Regions from separate parts of the Rhizobium binxianense genome, predicted to be linked through region 3. Evidence: predicted binding sites of a transcription regulator. Region 3 holds the regulator's gene; each other region holds the start of a gene.
The links. Region 3 encodes LexA, which represses DNA repair genes until DNA is damaged. Its sites were predicted from a motif close to TGTTCNNNNTGTGTTCNG; they were not measured.
Positions count from the first base shown of each region.

Region 1: PO860_RS00280 (DNA recombination protein RmuC) is a predicted target of LexA. The motif match lies at 5,499-5,516, and genes of this name have one in related genera.
Region 2: PO860_RS13260 (ATP-dependent helicase) is a predicted target of LexA. The motif match lies at 2,308-2,325, and genes of this name have one in related genera.

Region 1 covers NZ_CP118713.1:52,463-59,834, forward strand. The annotation lists gene ptsN (PTS IIA-like nitrogen regulatory protein PtsN) at 64-528, shown strand; gene PO860_RS00270 (methyl-accepting chemotaxis protein) at 598-2,958, opposite strand; gene PO860_RS00275 (ribokinase) at 3,199-4,098, opposite strand; gene PO860_RS00280 (DNA recombination protein RmuC) at 4,240-5,466, opposite strand; gene PO860_RS00285 (globin-coupled sensor protein) at 5,671-7,167, shown strand; gene def (peptide deformylase) at 7,266-7,372, shown strand, end outside.
Region 2 covers NZ_CP118713.1:2,673,313-2,680,684, forward strand. The annotation lists gene PO860_RS13250 (PrkA family serine protein kinase) at 1-1,262, opposite strand, end outside; gene PO860_RS13255 (VOC family protein) at 1,660-2,136, opposite strand; gene PO860_RS13260 (ATP-dependent helicase) at 2,368-4,845, shown strand; gene PO860_RS13265 (hypothetical protein) at 4,885-5,232, opposite strand; gene PO860_RS13270 (EF-hand domain-containing protein) at 5,629-6,129, shown strand; gene pncA (bifunctional nicotinamidase/pyrazinamidase) at 6,445-7,071, shown strand; gene PO860_RS13280 (DUF2164 domain-containing protein) at 7,144-7,372, opposite strand, start outside.
Region 3 covers NZ_CP118713.1:1,672,875-1,680,246, reverse strand. The annotation lists gene pdhA (pyruvate dehydrogenase (acetyl-transferring) E1 component subunit alpha) at 1-312, opposite strand, end outside; gene PO860_RS08380 (FtsB family cell division protein) at 458-778, opposite strand; gene eno (phosphopyruvate hydratase) at 914-2,188, opposite strand; gene kdsA (3-deoxy-8-phosphooctulonate synthase) at 2,331-3,176, opposite strand; gene PO860_RS08365 (VOC family protein) at 3,173-4,069, opposite strand; gene lexA (transcriptional repressor LexA) at 4,265-4,984, shown strand; gene PO860_RS08355 (ComEC/Rec2 family competence protein) at 4,965-7,372, opposite strand, start outside.

The sequences.
Region 1 (7,372 bases), 1.6 Mb from region 3:
GCGGTGAGCGGCGGTATTGCCGCCGCTCCTTGCATTTGATCCCGGCGACAGAAGGAAAAAGAAATGGCATTGGCAGATTTGCTCCATCAGGATGCGATCATTCCCGCCCTCAGAGTAAATTCCAAGAAACAGTTGCTTCAGGAGTTGGCCGCAAGAGCCGCCAGGATCACCGGGCTGTCCGAACGGGAGATCTTCGACGTCATCCTGCAACGCGAACGCCTTGGCTCGACCGGCGTCGGCAACGGCATCGCCATTCCCCACGGCAAGCTGGTCAACATCCATTCGATCGTCGGTATCTTCGCCCGGCTGGAGCAGCCGGTCGATTTCGAGGCGCTGGACGACCAGCCCGTCGATCTCGTCTTCCTGCTGCTGGCGCCGGAGGGCGCGGGTGCCGATCATCTCAAGGCGCTGTCGCGTATCGCCCGCGTGCTGCGCGATCACGATCTCGTCGCCAAGCTGCGCGCCACCGATTCCGCTTCGGCGATCTACGCTTTCCTCAACGAAGAGCAGACGTCGAACGCCGCTTAAGCCCATCATCCGCGAAATGTGAAGGGCGCCTGGAAATCAGGCGCCCTTTGCATTTAGACGGCGGAACGATCAGAACTCTTCCCAGCTGTCCTCAGCCACGGCCGCCGAACTGCGCGACGGGGCAACCGCTCGGCGGACCGCAGGAGCGGCCGCGCGGATTGCTGGAGCGGCCACGCGGTGCGAGGCGACCGCGGCAACGGGCGTCCGCATCTTTTGCGCGACGGAGGCAAGCGCCGCGGCGTTGCCCGAGCCCGAGACGTTGAAGCGCGTGGCAAGCGCCTTCAGCGTCTGGGCTTCGTCGTTGAGCGCGACGCTCGCGGCCGTCGCTTCCTCCACCATCGCTGCGTTCTGCTGCGTCACCTGATCCATCTGGTTCATGGCCTGGTTGATTTCCTTCAGGCCGACGGCCTGTTCGCTGGCCGATGCCGAGATCTGCCGGATGAGCTCGTTGATGCCCATCACCTGCTCGGCGATCTTGTGCAGCGTGCCGCCGGCGCGCCCGACGAGGTCGACGCCTTCCTTGACCTGGACGGCCGAGGTGTTGATCAGCGTCTTGATCTCCTTGGCGGCGGTTGCCGAACGCTGGGCGAGCTCGCGCACCTCCTGGGCGACGACGGCAAAACCCTTGCCGGCTTCGCCGGCGCGGGCCGCCTCGACGCCGGCGTTCAACGCCAGCAGATTGGTCTGGAAGGCGATCTCGTCGATGACGCCGATGATCCTGGAAACCTCCGTCGAAGACTGCTCGATCCCCTGCATCGAGGCAATCGCCTTCTGCACCACTTCGCCAGATTTTTCGGCATCCTGGCAGGCGAGGTTGACATTGTCGGCGGCGGTACGCGCATGATCGGCGCTGGAATCGACCTGTGCGGTGAGCTCGTTGAGCGCGGCCGCCGTCTCTTCCAGGCTTGCCGCCTGCTGTTCGGTGCGCTTGGCGAGGTCGGAAGCGCTGTTGCTGATCTCGCCGGTGCCCGAGCCGATATTGGCGACGCTGAGGGTCATCGTGTTGATGGTCTCTTCAAGGCTCGCAAGGGCGGCGTTGAAATCCTGTTTCAGCTTGCCGTATTCGCCGGGGAATTCGTCGGTGATGCGGTAGCCGAGATTGCCCTGCGACAGTTCCGAAAGGCCGGCGCCGACGATCGAGACGATATGGCGTTGCAGCGACACCGATTGCTGGCGTTCCGATTCCGAACGGCTGCGCTCGCTCTCCGCCGCATGCCGCTCTCTGGCGGCATCGTCTTCGAGGCGACGGCTGTCGGCGAGTGTGAAGCGGAAGCCTTCCAGCGCCTTGGCGACCGAACCGATTTCGTCGGTGCGGTGCTGGGCTGCGACCGGTTCGTCATATTTGCCGTTGCCGAGCGCTTCGACGCTGGCAACGAGCCCGCCGAGCGGCCGTTGCACCAGCGAGCGGACGGCGAAATAGAGCGCCAGCATGACAGCGCCGAGCACGATCAGGCCGTTGATGATCATCATGTAGGTCTGGTCCCGTACCGGCGCGTTGATCGCGGTGTGCGGTACGTCGACGAGCACGACCCAGGTGGCGTTGACGCCGGGAACCGCGAACGGATAGACGACGCGGTCGAAGGGGGCGAGACCGTCATAGGTGAGGTTGCTGATCAGGCCGGGCTGTTTGCTCGACAGGGTCGACTTGACGACGTCGGCGCCTTCGCCGTCATACGGCTTGGTCATCAGGTTGGGGACCGGCGCGACGATCCAGTTGCCGGCCTGCGACAGCAGTGTCACGCGGCCGGAGCCGAAAGGATGCAGCGCCTGCAGCTTGTCGGTCAGGGACTTCAGCGAGATATCGACGCCGCCGACGCCGATCATCTTGCCGCCTGATATGACCGGATAGGCAATCGAGGTCAGCAGCGTCGGCACGTCGGTGCCCTCGGCCATGTAAGGCGTCGTGATCGCGCCCTTGCCGCTGTCGGCGGCGAGCTTCCACCATTCGGCGGTATAATCTTCATCGAAGGTCGAATACTGGACGCCGCCATCCTTGGTCTTCGACCAGTAGGGCGTGAAGACGCCGTTCTTGTTGACGCCTTCGTCCTTGTTGTTGGCAAGCTCGGTGATCTTGCCGTCAAGCGCACCGGGCTGCTCGCAGAACCAGCTGCCGAAGGCGAAGGCATTCTGCTCGAGATTGGCCTTCAGCACGTTGATCATGCCCTTGCGATCGAGCGACTTGCCTTCATGGGCTCGGCCGAGCACACCCATCATGCTGCGGGCGGCGCTGGCGAGTTCGCCGACATTGGCGGCGATTTCATTGGCGATCGATTTTGCCTCGAGGTTGGCCTGATCCATCGTCAGCGTCTGGACGCGATCCCGGGTCTGGCCGATGAGGAAAAAGTTAGAAACGATGAGGACAAGGGCGATGGCGACGCCGGTGATGACGATGAGTTTCGCCGCAAGCGATTTCATTCGAAAAGTGAACATGGGATCCTCGGGCAAGCATGCGCCGAACGGGCATTCTCCGGCGCAGGAGCAAAGGCGTCGCCCCGTCATGGAGCAGCCGTGTGAGCCGCGGATCCGCAAATGCGACGATCCGGCGATCACCGGGAAGATCGCCGGAGACCTCTTAAATTTGAGTGAAACTTTAGTGGTTCATATGAGGAAAGCCGCAGAAACACCCCTCAAAATTGAGGGAGGCCGACGACGTGTCGCGAGGGGCGCAGACTATATTCTGTCTGCGACTTCCTCACTCAAGGGAATTGAGGGCTGCGCGCCTGATTTGAGGCAGGCGAGCGAGCCGGCAACGGCCGCGCGGCGCAGCGCCGTGGCAAAATCGAGGCCGTCGTCGAGGCTTGCAGCGAAATAGCCGCAGAATGTGTCTCCCGCGCCGACGGTGTCGACCGGTTCGATCTTCAGCCCCTGCGCCCTTGAAATCGCCCCGTCGCGGATGGCGATGACGCCGTCGCCGCCAAGCGTCACGATCAGCGTCTGGCCGGTTTCGGCATGCAGGCGCTGAAGGGCTGCCTCGCGCGCTTGGGCATCCATGCCGTCCTGTCCGGCAAGCCGCTCGAACTCGGTCTCATTGGCAATGACGATATCGGCGAGCCGGCCGAGGCGGGCCGCATCGGGGATCAGCGGAGCAAGGTTGAGGATGCTGGTGACGTCCTTGGCGCGGGCGGCCGACAATGCGCGTTCGACGGCGGCGGCCGGCACTTCGAGCTGCAGCATCAGGATGTCGCCTTCGCTCATGCCGCCGATTGCCGTTGCGGCGTCGTCAGGCGTGACCTGGCCATTGGCGCCGGGAACGACGGCGATCATGTTTTCGCCGTCGCCGCCGACCAGGATCAGCGCCGTGCCCGTGGGACCGTCGACATGCCTGACGAGAGAAAGATCGGTTCCCGCCGCATCGAGCAGCGAAAGGGCATCCGCGGCGAAGCTATCCTTGCCGACGGCGCCGGCCATATGCACATAGCGGCCGGCGCGGCGGGCGGCGAGCGCCTGGTTGGCGCCCTTGCCGCCGGCGGCCGTGGCAAAACCGTTGCCGGCCACCGTTTCGCCGGGCTTCGGCAGGCGCTCGGTGGTGGCGATGAGGTCCATGTTGATGGACCCGAAAACTGTGATCATCAGGGTGTCCCGTCTTTTGGAGCCAGCAACTGACGTCATGCTCCAATTCTTCGATAGAGCGTGATGCCGAAAACTCAGCGTGGTTTTCCGACGGCATCATGCTCCTGCTGTTTCTTGCGGGCGAGACACTGCCCGAAGCGATCACTCCTCGTCAACCACCCGGAGCTTGAGAAGACCGGTGCGGCTTTCCACCGATTTGGCGGCGGGTTCGCTGTCGCGGGCAGGCTTTTCGTCGCCGCCGCCGGCCTCGAATTCCAGCGCCTCGATCTTGGCTCCGCGCCTGGTGAGTTTGTCGGCCGAGGTGACCACCATGTCGATATCCTTCTGCGCCATGGCGAAGTGGCCCTGCAGCTTGCGCACCCGCTCGTCGAGGCGGCTGAGATCCTCCATCAGGATCGCCACCTCGCCCTGGATCAGATGTGCCTGCGCCCGCATGCGCTGGTCCTTGAGCACCGCCTGGATGACCTGGATCGACAGCATCAGCAGCGACGGCGAGACGATGACGATGCGCGCCCGGTGCGCCTTCTGCACCACCGGTTCGAAGTGCTCGTGGATCTCGGCGAAGATCGATTCCGACGGCACGAAGAGAAAGGCCGTATCCTGGGTTTCCCCCTGGATCAGATATTTCTCGGAAATGTCCCTGATATGGACCTCCATGTCGCGGCGGAACTGCTGGCCGGCGATCTTGCCGGCCTCCGGGCTGCCGGCGTCGCGGATGGCGTTCCAGGCTTCGAGCGGAAATTTCGCATCGATGACCAGCGGCGGCGCGCCGTTCGGCATGCGGATCGTGCAGTCCGGCCGCGAGCCGTTGGACAGCGTCTGCTGGAAGGTATAGGCGCCCATCGGCAGGCCGTCGGCGACGATCGTTTCCATCCTCGACTGGCCGAAGGCGCCGCGCGTCTGCTTGTTGGACAGAATGGCCTGCAGCCCGACGACATCCTTGGCGAGGGTCTGGATATTGTTCTGTGCGGCATCGATCACCGCCAGCCGTTCCTGCAGCCGCTGCAGGTTCTCATGCGTCGATCTGGTCTGCTCGGTGATCGTCGAGTTGACACGCTGCGACATGCCGTCGAGGCGTTGGCTGATCGTCTGGTTGAGTTCACTCTGCCGCGCGCCGAAGACTTCGGTCATCGCCGCGATGCGGCCCTGCATCTCCGCCTGGACCTTCAAAAGCTCGGCCATGCGCGCTTCGTTTTCCCCAGCGCGGAAGCTCGCCTCCTCCGCCTGTTCGCGGCGAAGGCTGGCGCTGCGCAGCAGAAGCACGATCACCAGCAGGGCGAGGGCGGCGAGAACCCCGCCGGCAAGCGCCAGCATGGCCGGACTGATCGAGGCAAGGGAAAGGGCGAGCGATTCGGAATGGACGGTCATGCCGCGAGCATAACAGAAGACACGGCGATATATAGATCAAAACGTGAACGAAATTGGCAGTCCTCACTATCTTCCCCCGCTGCGGCTCCTGCCGGCGCCTGAAAAAAAATCGCGCGCCGATTTAACGATTGCTCAACCATATTCGCCAAAACCTGTGGCGCAGAAATTCCTTCCCGCGCCTCGCGCCAAGTACAGAGACCCTCCATGACATCCCAGCAGACCGACAGTGCCCTCAGGCAGCGCCTCGATTTCATCGAACTGGATGAGGCGGCGCGCAAGTCGATGCGGGATCTGCGTCCTGTCATATCCGAGCTAATCGGCGGCGCCCTTGATAAATTCTATGCCAAGATCGCCAGGACCCCTGCTGTTTCAGGCTTTTTCGCCGATAAGAACCATGTCGGCCATGCCAAGAAGCGCCAGCAGGATCATTGGGCCAATCTTGCCGGCGGCGCCTTCGACGAGAGCTATGTCAACGGCGTGACCGCGGTCGGCCGGACGCACGCCCGCATCGGGCTGGAGCCGCGCTGGTATATCGGCGGTTACGCCATCGTCATGTCCGAGCTGGTCAAGGGCATCATGGAAAAGCAGTGGCCGTCGGTCTTCGCGCGCCAGCAGGGCAAGCAACTGGCCGAGAAGCTGTCGGCCGTTATCAAGGCCGGCATGCTCGACATGGACTATTCCATCTCGGTCTATCTGGAGACGCTCGAAGCAAAGCGCCGCGCTCTGGAAGAGGAGCGTGCCCAGGCCGAATCCGATCAGGCGACCGCGCTGGAGCAGCTGCGCCGCGCTCTGGAAGCACTGTCGAAAGGTGATCTCGAAGCCACCCTGCCGTCCGACCTGCCGGGCAATTTCAGGCAGATGGCCGAGGATTACAACCGCGCCGTCAGGGCGCTAAGCCAGTCCTTCGCCTCCGTGCGCGAGACCTCGGGCCAGATCATGAGCGGCGCCGACGTCATTTCCAATGCCACCAACGATCTGGCGCTGCGCACCGCCCAGCAGGCGGCAGGCGTCGAGGAGAGCTCGGCCGCCCTGCAGCAGCTTTCCGTCAGCGTCGGCCAGACCGCCGCCAATGCCGAGAAGGCTTCGGCCGCCGTGCGCGAAACGCAAGAGAAGGCGAAGAACTCGGGCGAACTCGTCACCAGCGCCGTCTCGGCGATGGCCGGCATCGAGAAATCCTCGACCGGGATCTCCAAGATCATCGGCGTCATCGATGAGATCGCTTTTCAGACCAATCTTCTGGCGCTGAACGCCGGTGTCGAGGCCGCCCGCGCCGGCGATGCCGGCAAGGGCTTTGCCGTCGTCGCCCAGGAAGTCCGCCAGCTTGCCCAGCGTACGGCGGAAGCGGCCAAGGAGGTCAAGAACCTGATCTCGCAGAGCTCGACCCAGGTCAACGAGGGTGTCGGCATCGTTTCCAGCACCGGTGAGGCACTGAATGACATGATCAGCCGCATCGACATCATCAACCGTTTCGTCGCCGATATCGCCGCCGCCGCCCGCGATCAGGCGACCGGCGTCAACGAGGTCAGCGTCGCCGTCCGCAACATGGGGGCGATCACCCAGCAGAATTCGGACATGGTCGAACAATCGTCGGCGGAAACCCGCCGCCTCAAGGACGAGGTGGAAAGCCTGATCGAGCTGCTGCGGCGCTTCCGCGCCCGGCCGGAGGGCCGTGCCGTCACCGCTGCCCGCCGGGCGGCGTGAGGCGAATATGGCGAAATTCCGGGCGGGGATGGGAAAAAAGCGTCTTCCCCGCCCGCCGGATAATTCCATAGTCGGAAAAGATGGGTTATGGGAACGCCATGACCATCAAGCCACTCATCATTCTTCCCGATCCCCTTCTCCGCCAGCTCTCCAAGCCGATCGAGCGGGTCGACGCCGACCTGCAGCGCCTTGCCGACGACATGCT
Region 2 (7,372 bases), 1.0 Mb from region 3:
CCGTCCATGCCCTCGTCGATACCGGCAGCATCCCGGTATTCCTGAACGCTGCGGGCGCGCGGATCGGTTTCTTTCAGGCTCTCGCCGTCATAGGTGCGCATCTTCGAGAAGAACGTCGAATTCTCATGCTTGCGCAGGCGTGAAAGCACGGAGAAGCGGGCGAGCATTTCGAGCGTCGCCGGGGCGCATGGCGCATTGGCGAGTTCCGATCCCTCGATCAGCTTCTCGTAGATCTTCTGCTCTTCCGTCACGCGCAGGCAATAGGGCACCTTGATCACGCAGATACGGTCGATGAAGGCCTCGTTGTTCTTGTTGGCCTTGAAGGTCTGCCATTCCGCTTCGTTCGAATGCGCCAGCACGATGCCCGAGAAGGGTATGGCGCCGATATTCTCGGAGCCGATATAGTTGCCCTCCTGCGTCGCGGTCAGCAGCGGATGAAGCATCTTGATCGGCGCCTTGAACATCTCGACGAATTCGAGGATGCCCTGGTTGGCGCGGTTGAGCCCACCGGAATAGCTGTAGGCATCGGGATCGTTCTGGGAATAGGTTTCCAGCTTGCGGATGTCGACCTTGCCGACCAGCGACGAGATATCCTGATTGTTCTCGTCTCCGGGCTCGGTCTTGGCGATGGCGATCTGGCGCAACCGCGAAGGCTGAACTCTGACGACACGGAAGCGGGAAATATCGCCGCCAAAGTCGTCGAGCCGCTTCAGGCACCAGGGGCTCATCAGCCCGTTCAGGCGCCGCAGCGGGATGCCGTATTGCTCCTGGAGCAGCGACCCCATCGTCTCAGGATCGAAGAGGTTGAGCGGACTTTCGAAAACGGGGCTGATCTCGTCGCCCGCCTTCAGCACATAGATCGGATGAACTTCCATCAAGAGCTTCAACCGCTCCGCCAGCGACGACTTGCCGCCACCGACCGGGCCGAGCAGGTAGAGGATCTGCTTGCGCTCCTCCAGCCCCTGCGCGGCATGACGGAAGAAGGAAACGATGCGTTCAATCGTCTCTTCCATGCCGTGGAAGCCGGCAAAGGCCGGATAGATCCGAATGGTCCTGTTCATGAAGATGCGGCCGAGGCGCGCATCCCTCGCGGTGTCGACCATCTGCGGCTCGCCTATCGCGGCGAGCAGGCGCTCCGTCGCATTGGCATAGGCGATCGGGTCTTTTTTGCAGAGATCGAGATACTCCTGCACCGACATATCGGTTTCGCGGCGCGCTTCGTAACTGCGCGTAAACGCATCAAATACGGATCCGTTCAGCATGGGCCCTCCAGTAAGGTTATGCCGCAGGCTCAAAGTCTATAACCATCGAGATGGCTACGACGTTCCTAAGAATCAATAATTTCGCAGGTATATTCGACGCTCACCGGCCGTTTCTTGCAACGCACAAAAACGTGCATGCACCGGTTATTTTTACTCTACGAAACTGTTTCTCATGATAGTTGAAAAAAGCACCATTGCGGTATCAGCACATTTCGCGACGTGACAGAAAGATGAAAAGGGTGTGCAATGTCGCCCGTGATTCGAACTCTCGAAAAATCGACGATTGGCAACCAAATCTGCGCAAAGTCGATGCTGGACAGCATGTGCCGATCCGCCCCTGACAGATGGAATCGGGCACATCCCGGCCGCCGCCAATTCGTGCGCCCGCCGACCCGATTCAGCCATTGAACGCCTTTTCCAGCGCAGCGACATCGATCTTGACCATGCCGAGCATCACCTCGGTCACGCGCTTCGCCCGTTCACGGTCGCTGTCGGCGATCATTTCGGAAAGAATACGCGGAACGATCTGCCAGGAAAGACCCCAGCGATCCCTAAGCCAGCCGCAGGCCTCCGGCGCGCCGCCATTGGCGAGGAATGCCCCCCATATCCGATCGATCTCGGCCTGGTTTTCCACAAGAATCGCGATCGAGAAGGAATGGTTGAAGCTGTCGAGCGGGCCGGCCTTCATCGCCAGGAAGGCCTGGTCGCCAAGCGTGAACTCGATCAGCTCGACGCTGCCGGGAGGCCCGCTCGGCGTTTCCGCCGGCAATATAGTGGTGCGGTCGATCTTGGAATTCGGAATGATCGACACGTAGAATGCGACGGCTTCGCGGGCTTCCTCCGCAAACCACAGATTTGAAACGACCTTCGGCATGAACAGCCTCCTTGTTGATGGTTGATCCGGACGTTGTCCCATGATCCAAGGACGGCCGACGTGGATCAGCTCCGACAGGCTGCATCAGGTTTTTTTCAGCCGCCTCCGCTCTATGGACGTCACAGCCGCGACTTCCGAGCCTAGGGAAACCCCTTGGGATTGCGGCAGTTCGGGAATGAAAGCAGAACATCTTTTCTGGTCTTTCCTTCCCGAATCACTACATTACGCGCCATGAGCAATAGTTTCGACGATATTCCCTTTTTCGACGAAGAGCCGGGCGAGATGGCGCGCAAGCCGCAGCCTCCTGCCCCCCCCGCCGGAAGAGCGCCCGCCGGTGGCGGCATTGCTGCGCGCGCCATGGCGGCCCGTGACGGCGGCAAGCGGCCGGATTATCTCGCCGGGCTGAACCCGGAACAGACCGAAGCCGTCGAAACGCTGGAAGGCCCGGTGCTCGTGCTTGCCGGCGCCGGCACCGGCAAGACGCGGGTGCTGACCACCCGCATCGCCCATATCCTCAATACAGGCCGCGCCTTTCCCTCGCAGATTCTCGCCGTCACCTTCACCAACAAGGCGGCCCGCGAGATGAAGGAGCGCATCGCGCTGCTCGTCGGCGGCGCCGTCGAAGGCATGCCCTGGCTCGGCACTTTCCACTCGATCGGCGTCAAGCTGCTGCGCCGCCACGGCGAACTCGTCGGGCTGCGTTCCGATTTCACCATTCTCGATACCGACGACGTCGTCCGCCTGATCAAGCAGCTGATCCAGGCCGAAGGCCTCGACGACAAGCGCTGGCCAGCCAAGCAGTTCGCCGGCATGATCGACACCTGGAAAAACAAGGGGCTCGGCCCCGCCGATATTCCCGAGGGCGACGCCCGCGCCTTTGCCAATGGCCGCGGCCGCGATCTCTATTTTGCCTATCAGGCGCGCCTGACGACACTGAACGCCTGCGACTTCGGCGACCTGCTGATGCATCCGATCGCGATCTTCCGCAAGAATCCGGATCTCCTGAAGGAATATCACGGCCGCTTCCGCTATATCCTCGTCGACGAGTACCAGGACACCAACACCGCCCAATATATGTGGCTGAGGCTGCTGGCCCAGCGCGCCAAGGGCGAGCCGCAGAACGTCTGCTGTGTCGGTGACGACGACCAGTCGATCTATGGCTGGCGCGGCGCCGAGGTCGACAATATCCTGCGCTTCGAGAAGGACTTCCCCGGCGCCAAGGTTATCAAGCTCGAGCGCAACTACCGCTCGACCGAACATATCCTCGGCGCTGCCGCCCATCTGATCGCCCATAATGAAGGCCGGCTTGGCAAGACGCTGTTCACCGATCGCTCCGATCCCGACGACGTCAAGGTGCAGGTCCACGCCTCCTGGGATTCGGAGGAGGAAGCGCGCGCCATCGGCGAGGAGATCGAGCAACTCCAGCGGAACAAGCATCTCTTGAACGACATGGCGATCCTCGTGCGCGCCTCCTTCCAGATGCGCGAGTTCGAAGACCGCTTCGTCACCCTCGGGCTCAATTACCGCGTCATCGGCGGCCCGCGCTTCTACGAGCGCTTGGAAATCCGCGATGCTATGGCCTATTTCCGGCTGGTCGCTCAAGCCTCCGACGATCTTGCCTTCGAACGCATCATCAACACGCCGAAGCGCGGCCTCGGCGATACGACGGTGCGCGCGCTGCACGACTATGCGCGCGCCCGCGATATCCCTATGCTTGCCGCCGCCGCCGACATCATCGAAACCGACGAGCTGAAGCCGAAGGCGCGCAAAGCCCTCTTCGATGTGATACAATCTTTCCGCCGATGGCAGGAACTGCTTGAAAACACACCCCATACCGAACTTGCCGAGCAGATCCTCGAAGAGTCCGGCTATACCGACATGTGGAAGAACGACAAGAGCGCCGAAGCCCCCGGCCGCCTCGAAAACTTGAAGGAACTCATCCGCTCGATGGAAAGCTTCGAGTCGATGCGCGGCTTCCTCGAACACGTCTCCCTCGTCATGGATGCCGAGACTAACGAGAACCTCGACGCCGTTTCGATCATGACGCTGCACTCGGCCAAGGGCCTGGAATTCGACACCGTCTTCCTACCCGGCTGGGAAGAAGGCCTCTTCCCGCACCAGCGCTCGCTGGATGAGAGCGGCCGCGCCGGCCTGGAGGAAGAACGCCGCCTCGCCTATGTCGGCATCACCCGCGCCAAGCATCGCTGCCACATCTGGTTCGTCTCCAACCGCCGCATCCACGGCCTCTGGCAATCGACCCTGCCCTCGCGTTTCCTCGACGAACTGCCGGAAACTCATGTCGAGGTCGCCGAGATGGAGCAGAGCTACGGCGGTTACGGCCGCGGCGGCTACGGCCAGTCGCGCTTCGACAAGGCCGAACCCTTCGCCAATTCCTATTCCACGCCCGGCTGGAAACGCGCCCAGGCCAACAAGACCGACGCCACCCGCGACAATTGGGGCAGCCGCTCCGGCCATGCGGTCGAACGCATCGGCTACGGCGAAAGCGGCCCGAAAGGGCGCACGATCGAAGGCGAGCTGGTGGCGAAATCGACCTCGTCGGAACCGTCGAGGTTCACCCTCGGCGACCGCGTGTTCCACCTGAAATTCGGCAACGGCAACATCACCGGCATCGAAGGTAACAAGCTGACGATCGAGTTCGACCGTGCGGGGCAAAAGCGCGTCTTGGACGGGTTCGTCGAGCGCGTGTGATATCAGGCGGCCGGCATGCAGGCCTCGCCTCCTAAACCTTCACCCGAGCATCCGCATGCTTCCGAGACCAAGAATATCATTCATCAGAGCGATGCCCATTCCCGCGGCGACGATGCTCAATCCGATCAGGAAGAGCCGCCGCGATCGATCATATTTGACGGCAAGCAGCGAGTCGCGCGCCAAAAGATCGGCAAACACCTTCACCTGAATGGCGATGCCAACGGTCAGGAAGGACATCGGCAGCAGGTCGATGCGGCTCCAGTCATTGGGATTGGAAACCCAAAGACTGATGAAGTTGAGGGAAAAACCGAGAATGATCCCGGTCGCCGTCAGCGATCCGTTGCGGAACGTCGCATCGATCTTTTCGTCTGGCCCGGGCTCGGACATTGCTTCGCTTCCCGCTTCTGAGGCAAGAAAGGCAGAAATCGCGGCCGCGAGCAAGATCGATCCGGCATCGCCTGCCGAGCAGATGGACGAAATGCCGCAGCAGCACGAAGCAGGCCGCATCCGCCGCCGCTCGTTCCGCCAGCCGCGCCGGCGCGATCTCATCCGATAAACGGCATAAATTCGCGCGCGCCAGAACATACCGGCGTTCAAAAAATCCAATATTTTCAATGAAATGATTTTGGTAACCGAAAGGTTAACGTGCGTTGCCCCGCCTCGTCAATCGCACTTCTTCCCTGTCAAAACGTCGCTTTGACGCTTTCCGCAAATCAGCTTAGCCCGGAGGCTGCCCCCCCATGAAAGGCGGGCTTCACGACGAACTTTTCGAAGGAGGTTCAAGTGACCAGTGTTTCATCTCTCGGCAGCACATTGACCCAGTACCAGTCTCCGCTTTCCAGCCTCGACAAAAATGGCGACGGCGTGATTTCGCCGGACGAACTCGCCGCCGCTTCGCAGTCCCCGACAGCAAGCACGGCCTCGACCGGCGACAGCGACGACAAGAGCAGCGATATCGTCAAGAAGATCACCGCCGACATCCTATCGCTGATGCTGTCCCTGCAGAAGACCGACGGCAGCGATGATCAGAGTGAGGGCAGCGATCAGAGCGGCGACTCTTCCAAGGGCGTCTTCGCCTCGATGGATACGAATGGCGACGGCAAGTTGACCGAGTCCGAATTCCTCGCCGCCGATACGAGCAGCATCAAAACGTCAGGCGACAGCGATCCGCTCCTCACCAAGGTGTTGAGCGATATGCAGACGGCCCTTCAGGCCTACCACAATACCTACGGCTCTTCCGCTGTGGCGGCAGATACGGCAACCGACGACGTGGCCGCGGCCTGACCGGCTGAGATGAGGCTCCGCCGGGGGAGCCTCGATCCATCGATCTGCGAAAAGCGCCTTGTCGGGCAGCCGAGTTTGACTGCGATCGCCGCCTCTGCCGGCTGGCATCTACCCGCGACCCCGCATCATTGCCGTCCATTTCAACACGAGAACCTCCGGATTCTCTCAATGATTGCATTAGGATATGCTTTTTCAGCCGCTTGCTACCGCTGGCGCCAGAATTAGCACTTGCATGTGCGCTCCCGGAAATTCACTAGTTGATGCGTTCAATGTGCTTGGCGTCTTACACTGAAATAAGCGAAGGGATTGGCCTTGATGAAAGCGCTGCTGCTCGTCGATATTCAGAATGGCTTTTGCCCGGGCGGCAATCTGCCGGTGCCGGATGGCGACAAAGTGGTTCCCATCGCCAACAGCCTGATCGACAGCGGCAAATACGACCTGATCGTCGCCTCGCAGGACTGGCATCCGCCTGGCCATGGCAGCTTCGCCTCTGCCCATCCGGGTGCCGTTCCCTTCGAGATCGGCGAACTCTCGGGCAAGCCGCAAATGATGTGGCCCGACCACTGCGTTCAGGGAACGCTTGATGCCGAATTGCATCCCGCGCTCAAATCCGAAGAGATCGACCTGATCCAGCAGAAGGGCGAGCATCCCCATATCGACAGCTATTCGGCTTTCCGCGACAATGACCGCGATGCCTCGACAGGCCTGTCCGATTTCCTCACGGACCAGGGCGTCACCGACCTCGACGTCTGTGGGCTGGCGACCGATTATTGCGTCAAGTTCTCCGCGCTCGACGCATTGGAGATGATGCCCGATGTCCGCGTACGCTTCATCAAGGATGCAAGCCGCGGCATCACCCCCGAAGGCGTCGCCGCCGCGATTGAGGAGATGCGGGCGCACGGCATCGCGATCGTCGATAGCGCTGAGGTCCTGGCCGGCTGATTCACGAAAACAATGACTTAAAGCGCATTGCATGAATCAAATTCTACGTCCCGTCGCAAGGAATGCTGTAACCTATGCAGCAGTGCCCTTGTTCTTCTCCTCGCGCTCCAACAGATAGATGTCTTCCGCGAGGTCCTCCATCTTCCTGAGAAGGGCGGCTTGCGCATCGCGAAGACCCTGATTGTAATAATGGGCGCCGATCTCGTCTGCGAAGAAATCGAGCAGGAACTCCGCCGGCAGCGCGCCAATCGGCTGGTCGAGTTCCGTCTCGAAATAGCGGCGGATGCTTGAAACGATCGCC
Region 3 (7,372 bases):
CATGCCGGTTGCCAGCATGTGGCCGTGGTCGCGATAGGCGGTGATGACCTGGTCGCCTTCCTTCTGCGCCATCTGCATGCCGACGACGACAGCTTCCTGACCGATGTAGAGGTGGCAAAAGCCGCCGATGAAGCCCATCCCGTAAAGCTGACCGGCCTTCTCCTCGAAGCGGCGGATCAGCAGCATTTCGCGATAGGCCTTGAGCTCCTCATCGCGATCGAAGTCGGCCACAGGGCCTCCATTCGATGCCTTGGCTGCCGGTTTTGCTGCAGTTTTGCGGCTGGAAACGGTCGCGGTCTTTCGCGGCGCCATTCAACCCTCCCTATGGGTTTGTCGTTTCTCGGTGGCGCGTACCATAGGGAAGAAACATGACCACAGCAATGCCATAATTGCATGGCTCGTATTCGGCGCTAAATTATTGATAAAACAGAGAAAAATACAATTAACTCAATTCAGGTTAATTGGAATAATGATTGAATATGACGATCTCGTCGGCGCGCGACATATTGAGCTGATAGCGCGCTTTTTCGTCCAGCATATCCTTGTCGAGCGAACCGTCACTCAGCAGCGCGACCTGATTTTCCAGATGTTCGCGCTTCGCCTTCAAGATCGCAAGCTCTTTTTCGCGCGCGACACGCTGATGCTCGAACGTCTCCGTCGCGCGCAGGCCGTAATCGCCATGAATGCAATGATAACCGAAATAGGAAAGGAAGGCGACCGTCATGGCCGGAATGACGAAGCGGCCGAGCTTTCTCTTCTTATGATGCTTTGTCCACATACACGCATGCTCTTGAACGCATTACCAATTCGTTCAATCTACCGCGCAGAGATTAACCGTTCGTTGACTCTAAAGAAGCGCAACAAAAAACCCGCGCCGGGAGGGCGCGGGTCGAGCATTGCCAATCAGATCCGATCAGCCGCGGATGATCGAACGGCCGGCATACTGAGCCTGGGGGCCGAGACCTTCTTCGATGCGGATCAGTTGGTTGTACTTGGCAAGGCGGTCGGAACGCGACAGCGAGCCGGTCTTGATCTGACCGCAGTTGGTGGCGACCGCGAGATCGGCGATGGTCGAATCTTCGGTTTCACCGGAGCGGTGCGACATGACGGCGGTGTAGGCTGCCTTGTGCGCCGTGTTGACGGCGTCGAGGGTCTCCGTCAGCGAGCCGATCTGGTTGACCTTGACGAGGATCGAATTGGCGACGCCCATGCGGATGCCGTCGCGAAGACGGGCGGAATTGGTGACGAAGAGATCGTCGCCGACGAGCTGGGTCTTCTTGCCGGCCAGGTCGGTCAGCGTCTTCCAGCCGTCCCAGTCGTCTTCGGCCATGCCGTCCTCGATCGAGATGATCGGATATTTGGCGGCGAGTTCGGCCAGATATTCGGCCATGGCGCCCGATTCGAGCGTGCGGCCTTCACCTTCGAGAACGTATTTGCCGTCCTTGAAGAATTCCGTCGAGGCGCAATCGAGGCCGAGGTAGATGTCCTCACCCGGCCTGTAGCCGGCTTTCTCGACCGACTTGACGATGAAGTCGAGGGCTTCCGAAGCGCTCTTCAGGCCCGGTGCGAAACCGCCTTCGTCGCCGACATTGGTGTTGTGGCCCTGTGCGGCAAGTTCCTTGCGGAGCGTATGGAAGACTTCCGAGCCCATGCGCACGGCTTCGGCGATCGTGTCGGCGCCGACCGGCAGGATCATGAACTCCTGGAAATCGATCGGGTTGTCGGCATGGGCGCCGCCGTTGATGATGTTCATCATCGGCACCGGCAGGAGGCTGGCGGAAGCGCCGCCGACATAACGGTAAAGCGGCAGGCCGGAGGCCTGGGCGGCAGCCTTGGCGACGGCGAGCGAGACGCCGAGGATGGCGTTGGCGCCGAGGCGCGACTTGTTCGGCGTGCCGTCCAGCTCGATCATGATGTTGTCGATCTGGATCTGGTTTTCGGCGTCGATGCCGCCGATCGCGTCGAAGATCTCGGTGTTGGCGGCATCGACCGCCTTCTGGACGCCCTTGCCGAGGTAGCGCTTGCCGCCGTCGCGCAGCTCGACCGCCTCATGTGCGCCCGTCGAGGCGCCCGAGGGAACGGCCGCGCGGCCCATGCTGCCGTCTTCGAGATAGACATCGACTTCGACGGTGGGGTTGCCACGGCTATCGAGAATCTCGCGGGCGATGATATCGGTGATTGCAGTCATGGGTTCTTCCTGCTCGGTGGGTGATAAGTCGTTCGAAGCCTGTCATAATCGAAGGCGTGCAAATTACAATGGCGCAGTTTTCCGCCTTCGAACCAGCTTGTCCGATCTCGCCTACAGCACGATCATGTCAGGCTGTTGAACGTCAGGCCTTGGCGACCGCGTCGAAGGCGAGCAGCTTTTCCAGAAGCCGCGGCATGTCCTTGAGATAGACCATGTTCGGGCCATCGGAAGGCGCATTGTCCGGGTCCTGATGGGTTTCGACGAAGACGCCGGCAATGCCGGTCGCTACCGCTGCACGCGCCAGCGTTTCCACGAATTCCCGTTGACCGCCGGAGGAATCCCCCTGCCCGCCCGGCTGCGCCACGGAATGTGTGGCATCGAAAACAACGGGGGCGCCCATCGCTGCCATGATCGGCAACGAACGCATATCGGAAACCAGAGTGTTGTAACCGAAGGAGGCGCCGCGCTCGCACAGCAGCACGTTCGGATTGCCGCTGGCGTTGAGCTTCTTCAGGACGTTCTTCATATCCCAGGGAGCGAGGAACTGGCCCTTCTTGACGTTGACGACGCGGCCGGTCTTGGCGGCGGCGATGAGAAGATCGGTCTGGCGGCAGAGAAAGGCTGGAATCTGCAGCACATCGATCACCTCTGCCACTTCGGCGCATTGCTCGGCGGTATGGACATCGGTCAGGACGGGAAAGCCGAATTCCTTCTTCAGGTCGGCAAAGACCTCCATACCCTTTTCAATCCCGATGCCGCGTTCGGCCGAAAGCGAAGTGCGGTTCGCCTTGTCGAACGAGCTCTTATAGACGAGGCCGATGCCGAGCTTTTCGCAAAGCTCCTTCAGCGTGCCGGCGACCATGAAGGCGTGGTCGCGGCTCTCCATCTGGCAGGGGCCGGCAATCAGCGACAGGCGGCCGGCATTTGAAAAGGTGACCTGGCCCTGGCCTTCGCCGATCTTGACTTCGGAATTCGTATCGGTGCTCATCGTGTTTCCTCGAAGGCGAAGAGCGTGCCCTGCCCGGGCGCGGGCTTCACCAGAATGCGATTGTTCTTGCGCGTATACGTCACTCCGTTAGCAGCCAAATGCGCTTCTGTCACGGCAAGATCGGCGACAGCAAAGAGGATTGCCCGGCCGCGCAGGCCGCGGTCGGCGGATGAGACGGCGATCTCGAAATAGGCCTCCAGCCCTTCCGGCGTCATCAGGCTGATTCTCGCATTCGACGCGGCGATATTGACGCCGAAACCGGTTTTCTCGATTGCCGGCTGCGCCGCGACGAGGCTGACGAAGGCGCCGAATGCGGCGGCATCAGGCGCGCAAAGCGCAACCTCGGTTATGCCGATGACGCCATTGGCATGTTTCTCCAGCGCACCACGGTCAGCCGGGAGCGGGTTGATGCGCTGACAGGTGAAGAGGAAGAAATCAGGCGCCCGCAGATCGCTGGCGAAAGCCAATTTGAAGCTGCCGACGCTCTCGGAACCATCCGGCATCATCATCGGCCGGCTGAACTCCAGCATCTCGCCGGCGCTCGATCCCTTGCTGGCGAAATTCTTATGATCACGGGCAGAATCTTCGGTGGCGAAGACGATTGCCGAAAGCCCCTCCTCGCCGCAGCGGAAACGGAAAGCCTGGTTGCGGGCGGTGAAGACATTGCCTTGCCGCGCCGACGTCTCGCTCTCGGCGATGCTCGCAACCCCGAGCGGCTCCAGATAGGTCTTGTCGGCAAAAAAGACGCAGGCATTTTCCGTTCCGAAGGGATGGCGCGCCTCGGCGGCAACGGTAAAGCCGAGCTTGCCGAGCCTTTCGCGCGCCAGATCGATATTGACGACGGGCAGCACGACGTGATCCAGCGGATGCGGTTTGGCGGAATGCGCGTTCATGATATCCCCTCTCGTGGCAAAGCAGAGATGTGTGAGAGTGCCACCCAAGGCAAGACTTGTCCGCCAATCCGGCGAACGAAAATAAAAATCTCAACGAGTTGGCGGCAAGTTTTACGGAAATTTAGCCACTTGCGGAACACATATGGAACATATAGTGTCTGTTCTGGATTTGTTTCAATCAGGGGTCTGACGTCGATGCTCACGCGCAAACAACAGGAGCTTCTCCTTTTCATTCATGAGCGCATGAAGGAGTCCGGCGTTCCGCCGTCTTTCGACGAAATGAAGGATGCCCTCGATCTTGCCTCGAAGTCCGGCATTCATCGCCTGATTACAGCGCTCGAAGAACGCGGCTTCATTCGCCGCCTACCGAACCGGGCCCGGGCACTCGAGGTCATCAAGCTTCCGGAGGCCTACAGCCCCAGCATCCAGCCACGGCGGGGCTTTTCGCCGAGCGTCATCGAAGGCAGCCTCGGCAAGCCCCAGCCGGTCGCCGCTCCCGCTCCTGCCAAACCTGTCGCCGATAACGGCAACTCGGTCTCCGTGCCTGTTATGGGCCGGATCGCCGCCGGCGTGCCGATCTCGGCGATCCAGAACAATACCCACGACATCGTCGTTCCCGCCGACATGCTCGGCTCCGGTGAACATTATGCGCTCGAGGTCAAGGGCGATTCGATGATCGATGCCGGCATCTTCGACGGCGACACCGTGATCATCCGCAACGGCAGCACCGCAAGTCCCGGCGACATCGTCGTTGCCCTCGTCGATGACGAGGAAGCGACGCTGAAGCGCTTCCGCCGCAAAGGCGCCTCGATCGCGCTGGAGGCCGCCAACCCGGCATACGAGACCCGGATCTTCGGGCCGGACCGCGTCAAGGTACAGGGCAAGCTCGTCGGCCTCATTCGCCGCTATCACTGACACCAGACAGGCCGGATTCGGCAAAACTGTTGCTGCGCCAGTCATAGGCGCGATGGCGCATCCATGGCCGCGACAGGGTCTCGAATGCGCTCACGACCTCCAGGCCGGCATCGGTGAAGCGCAACTCCACGGAGCCTGTCCTGCGCAGCGTCTCGCCGGTAAAGAGCGTCCCACCAGAGCGGCAGCTGTTGAAACGCAGGCGGACCGATGTCACGACGATATCGGCCGCATCGCAGGCCGGACCGAGATAGGCGGCATTGTCGATGACGGTGACGATATGGCCATTGCCGAGCCTTGATGTGCACCAGGCCTTCTTGACGCAGGAAAAACGGTTTGCGTCGCCGCCCGCGGCCGCCGCCTGCATCGCCGTCCTCGCTTCGTTCTGCTGATCGCGGGAGAGCCTGACGCGGCGGTCTTCTCCTTCCGGCGGGATAGCGGGACCATCCAGCATCTTCGGCGCTGCATGCGTCGGCAGGACCAGCGCTCGCTGCCACTGGTCGAAGATGAAATCCGGCGGGTTTTCACGGTTGGAAGCGATCGCCGCGACCGCGACGACCGCAACCAGACTACCATCCTCCGAAATCACCAGGTCCGGCGGCCGGGGAACCGGCAGAAGCAGCAGGATAAGAGTCGCGACTGATATGATCGATGTGCCGACATGGCGCAGCCGGGTGCGCAGCAGCGTCAGCAGCAGAAAGCCTGCCACGGCAACAGCGAAATACCAGGCGGGCAAGCGGCCGATGCCGATATCACCGCCCCAGCCGGACACCGTCTTGGCGACCGCAATCACCAGATCGAGGCCGAATCCGACCACCTCCCAGAGGGGAGCGTCCAGACCGAAAGGCATGAGCAACATCGCCAGCAGCCCGGCCGGCATGACGATGAAGGAAATGATCGGCATCGTCGCGAGGTTTGCCGGCAGGCCGTAAGCGGTCAGGCGATGAAAATGCTCGATCGAAAACAGCGCGGTGGAAAAACCGCCGATCAGCGAGGTCAGAAAGACGCCGCCGAAGAAACCGGCGACGGCGACCACCGGCCTGACGATCGGCAGTTTCAGCAAGGCGTTTTCCCGGACACGCCGATCCTTCCACAGCTGATAACCCGATACCAAAGCCAATGTCGCGGCAAAGGACATTTGAAAGCTCGGGCCCAAGACTTCGGAGGGTGAAATGGCGATGATGACCAACGCGGAGAGAACGACATTGCGCAGGCTGATCGATGGCCGATCGAAGAACACGGCAACCAGCATGATGGCCATCATGATAAAGGCGCGTTCGGCCGAGACCCCGAAACCGGAGATCAGGAAATAGGCGGTGACGGCGATGAGCGCGCCGGCGGCGGCGATCTTCTTGGTCGGATAGGCCTGGGCGACGCCGGGAAAGAGGCTGAGCAGCATCCGGAAACCGACGAAGAAGATGCCGGCCGACAACGCCATATTGAGGCCCGAGATCGCAACGATATGGGCAAGGCCGGACTGGCGCAGCGCCTCCGTCGTCGCATTCGAGATGGCGCGCCGCTCATCCGTCACCAGAGCAGCGGCAAAAGCGCCCGTGTCGCCGGGCAGGATCGATCGTATGCGGTCGCCGATGCCGCTGCGCAGCCGGTAGAGCCATTCGAGCAGAGCGTCCGACGTCGACCTGGCAGCCTGCGGGCCTGCCTGCACGTCGACTTTCTCCGGCGCGCCATAGAAGAAACCATTGGCGCCGATGCCATCGAAATAAGCACCGAATGAGAAGTCGTTGAGCGCAGGAAGTGCGGGGCCTGCCGGTGGCGTCAGCCGTGCCCTGCCGGTGATAATGTCGCCGATCTCGAAAGGCGCGTCGGCGCCACGGACGATTGCGGTTATGCGTCCCGGCGGCCGCTTCAACTCCGGCGCCTCCGTGCCCGCGACGGCAAGAATGTAGCGCCAGCGCCCGCGGCCGTCGCCTTCCCGCCGTTCGACACGGCCCGTCACCGTCGTCGTCACGGATGAATCGAGGATGACGGTCGAAGCCCGCCAGCTCTCGAACTCAGCCGAGAGCATGCCGCAGGCGAAAAGTGCAAACGCAGCGAACGTCGCCCGCAATGCCGGCCGGCTGCGGCCGGTCAGGAAAACCGCGGCCGCCGGCACCAGCAGGCAAAGCAGCGATGCAACGAGGGGAAAATCCGATGCGGCGAGAAACCAGACGGCCGAGCCGGCGCCGAGGAAGACCGGCGAGAACAGCAGCAGACGGCCATGATCGGCTTCCTCGGCCAGCATGCAGGCCCCGGCACGCAGCGATTGCATGGCTGCGGCCGGCAGCCGGTGGCGCAACGGCACTGCCGACTGTGTCCTTGCCGGTCGCGTCACCACGACAGACGCAGCAAAATCCGGCTGATCGGCGAGGCCGGTGCCCGCTTCCGGCCGCA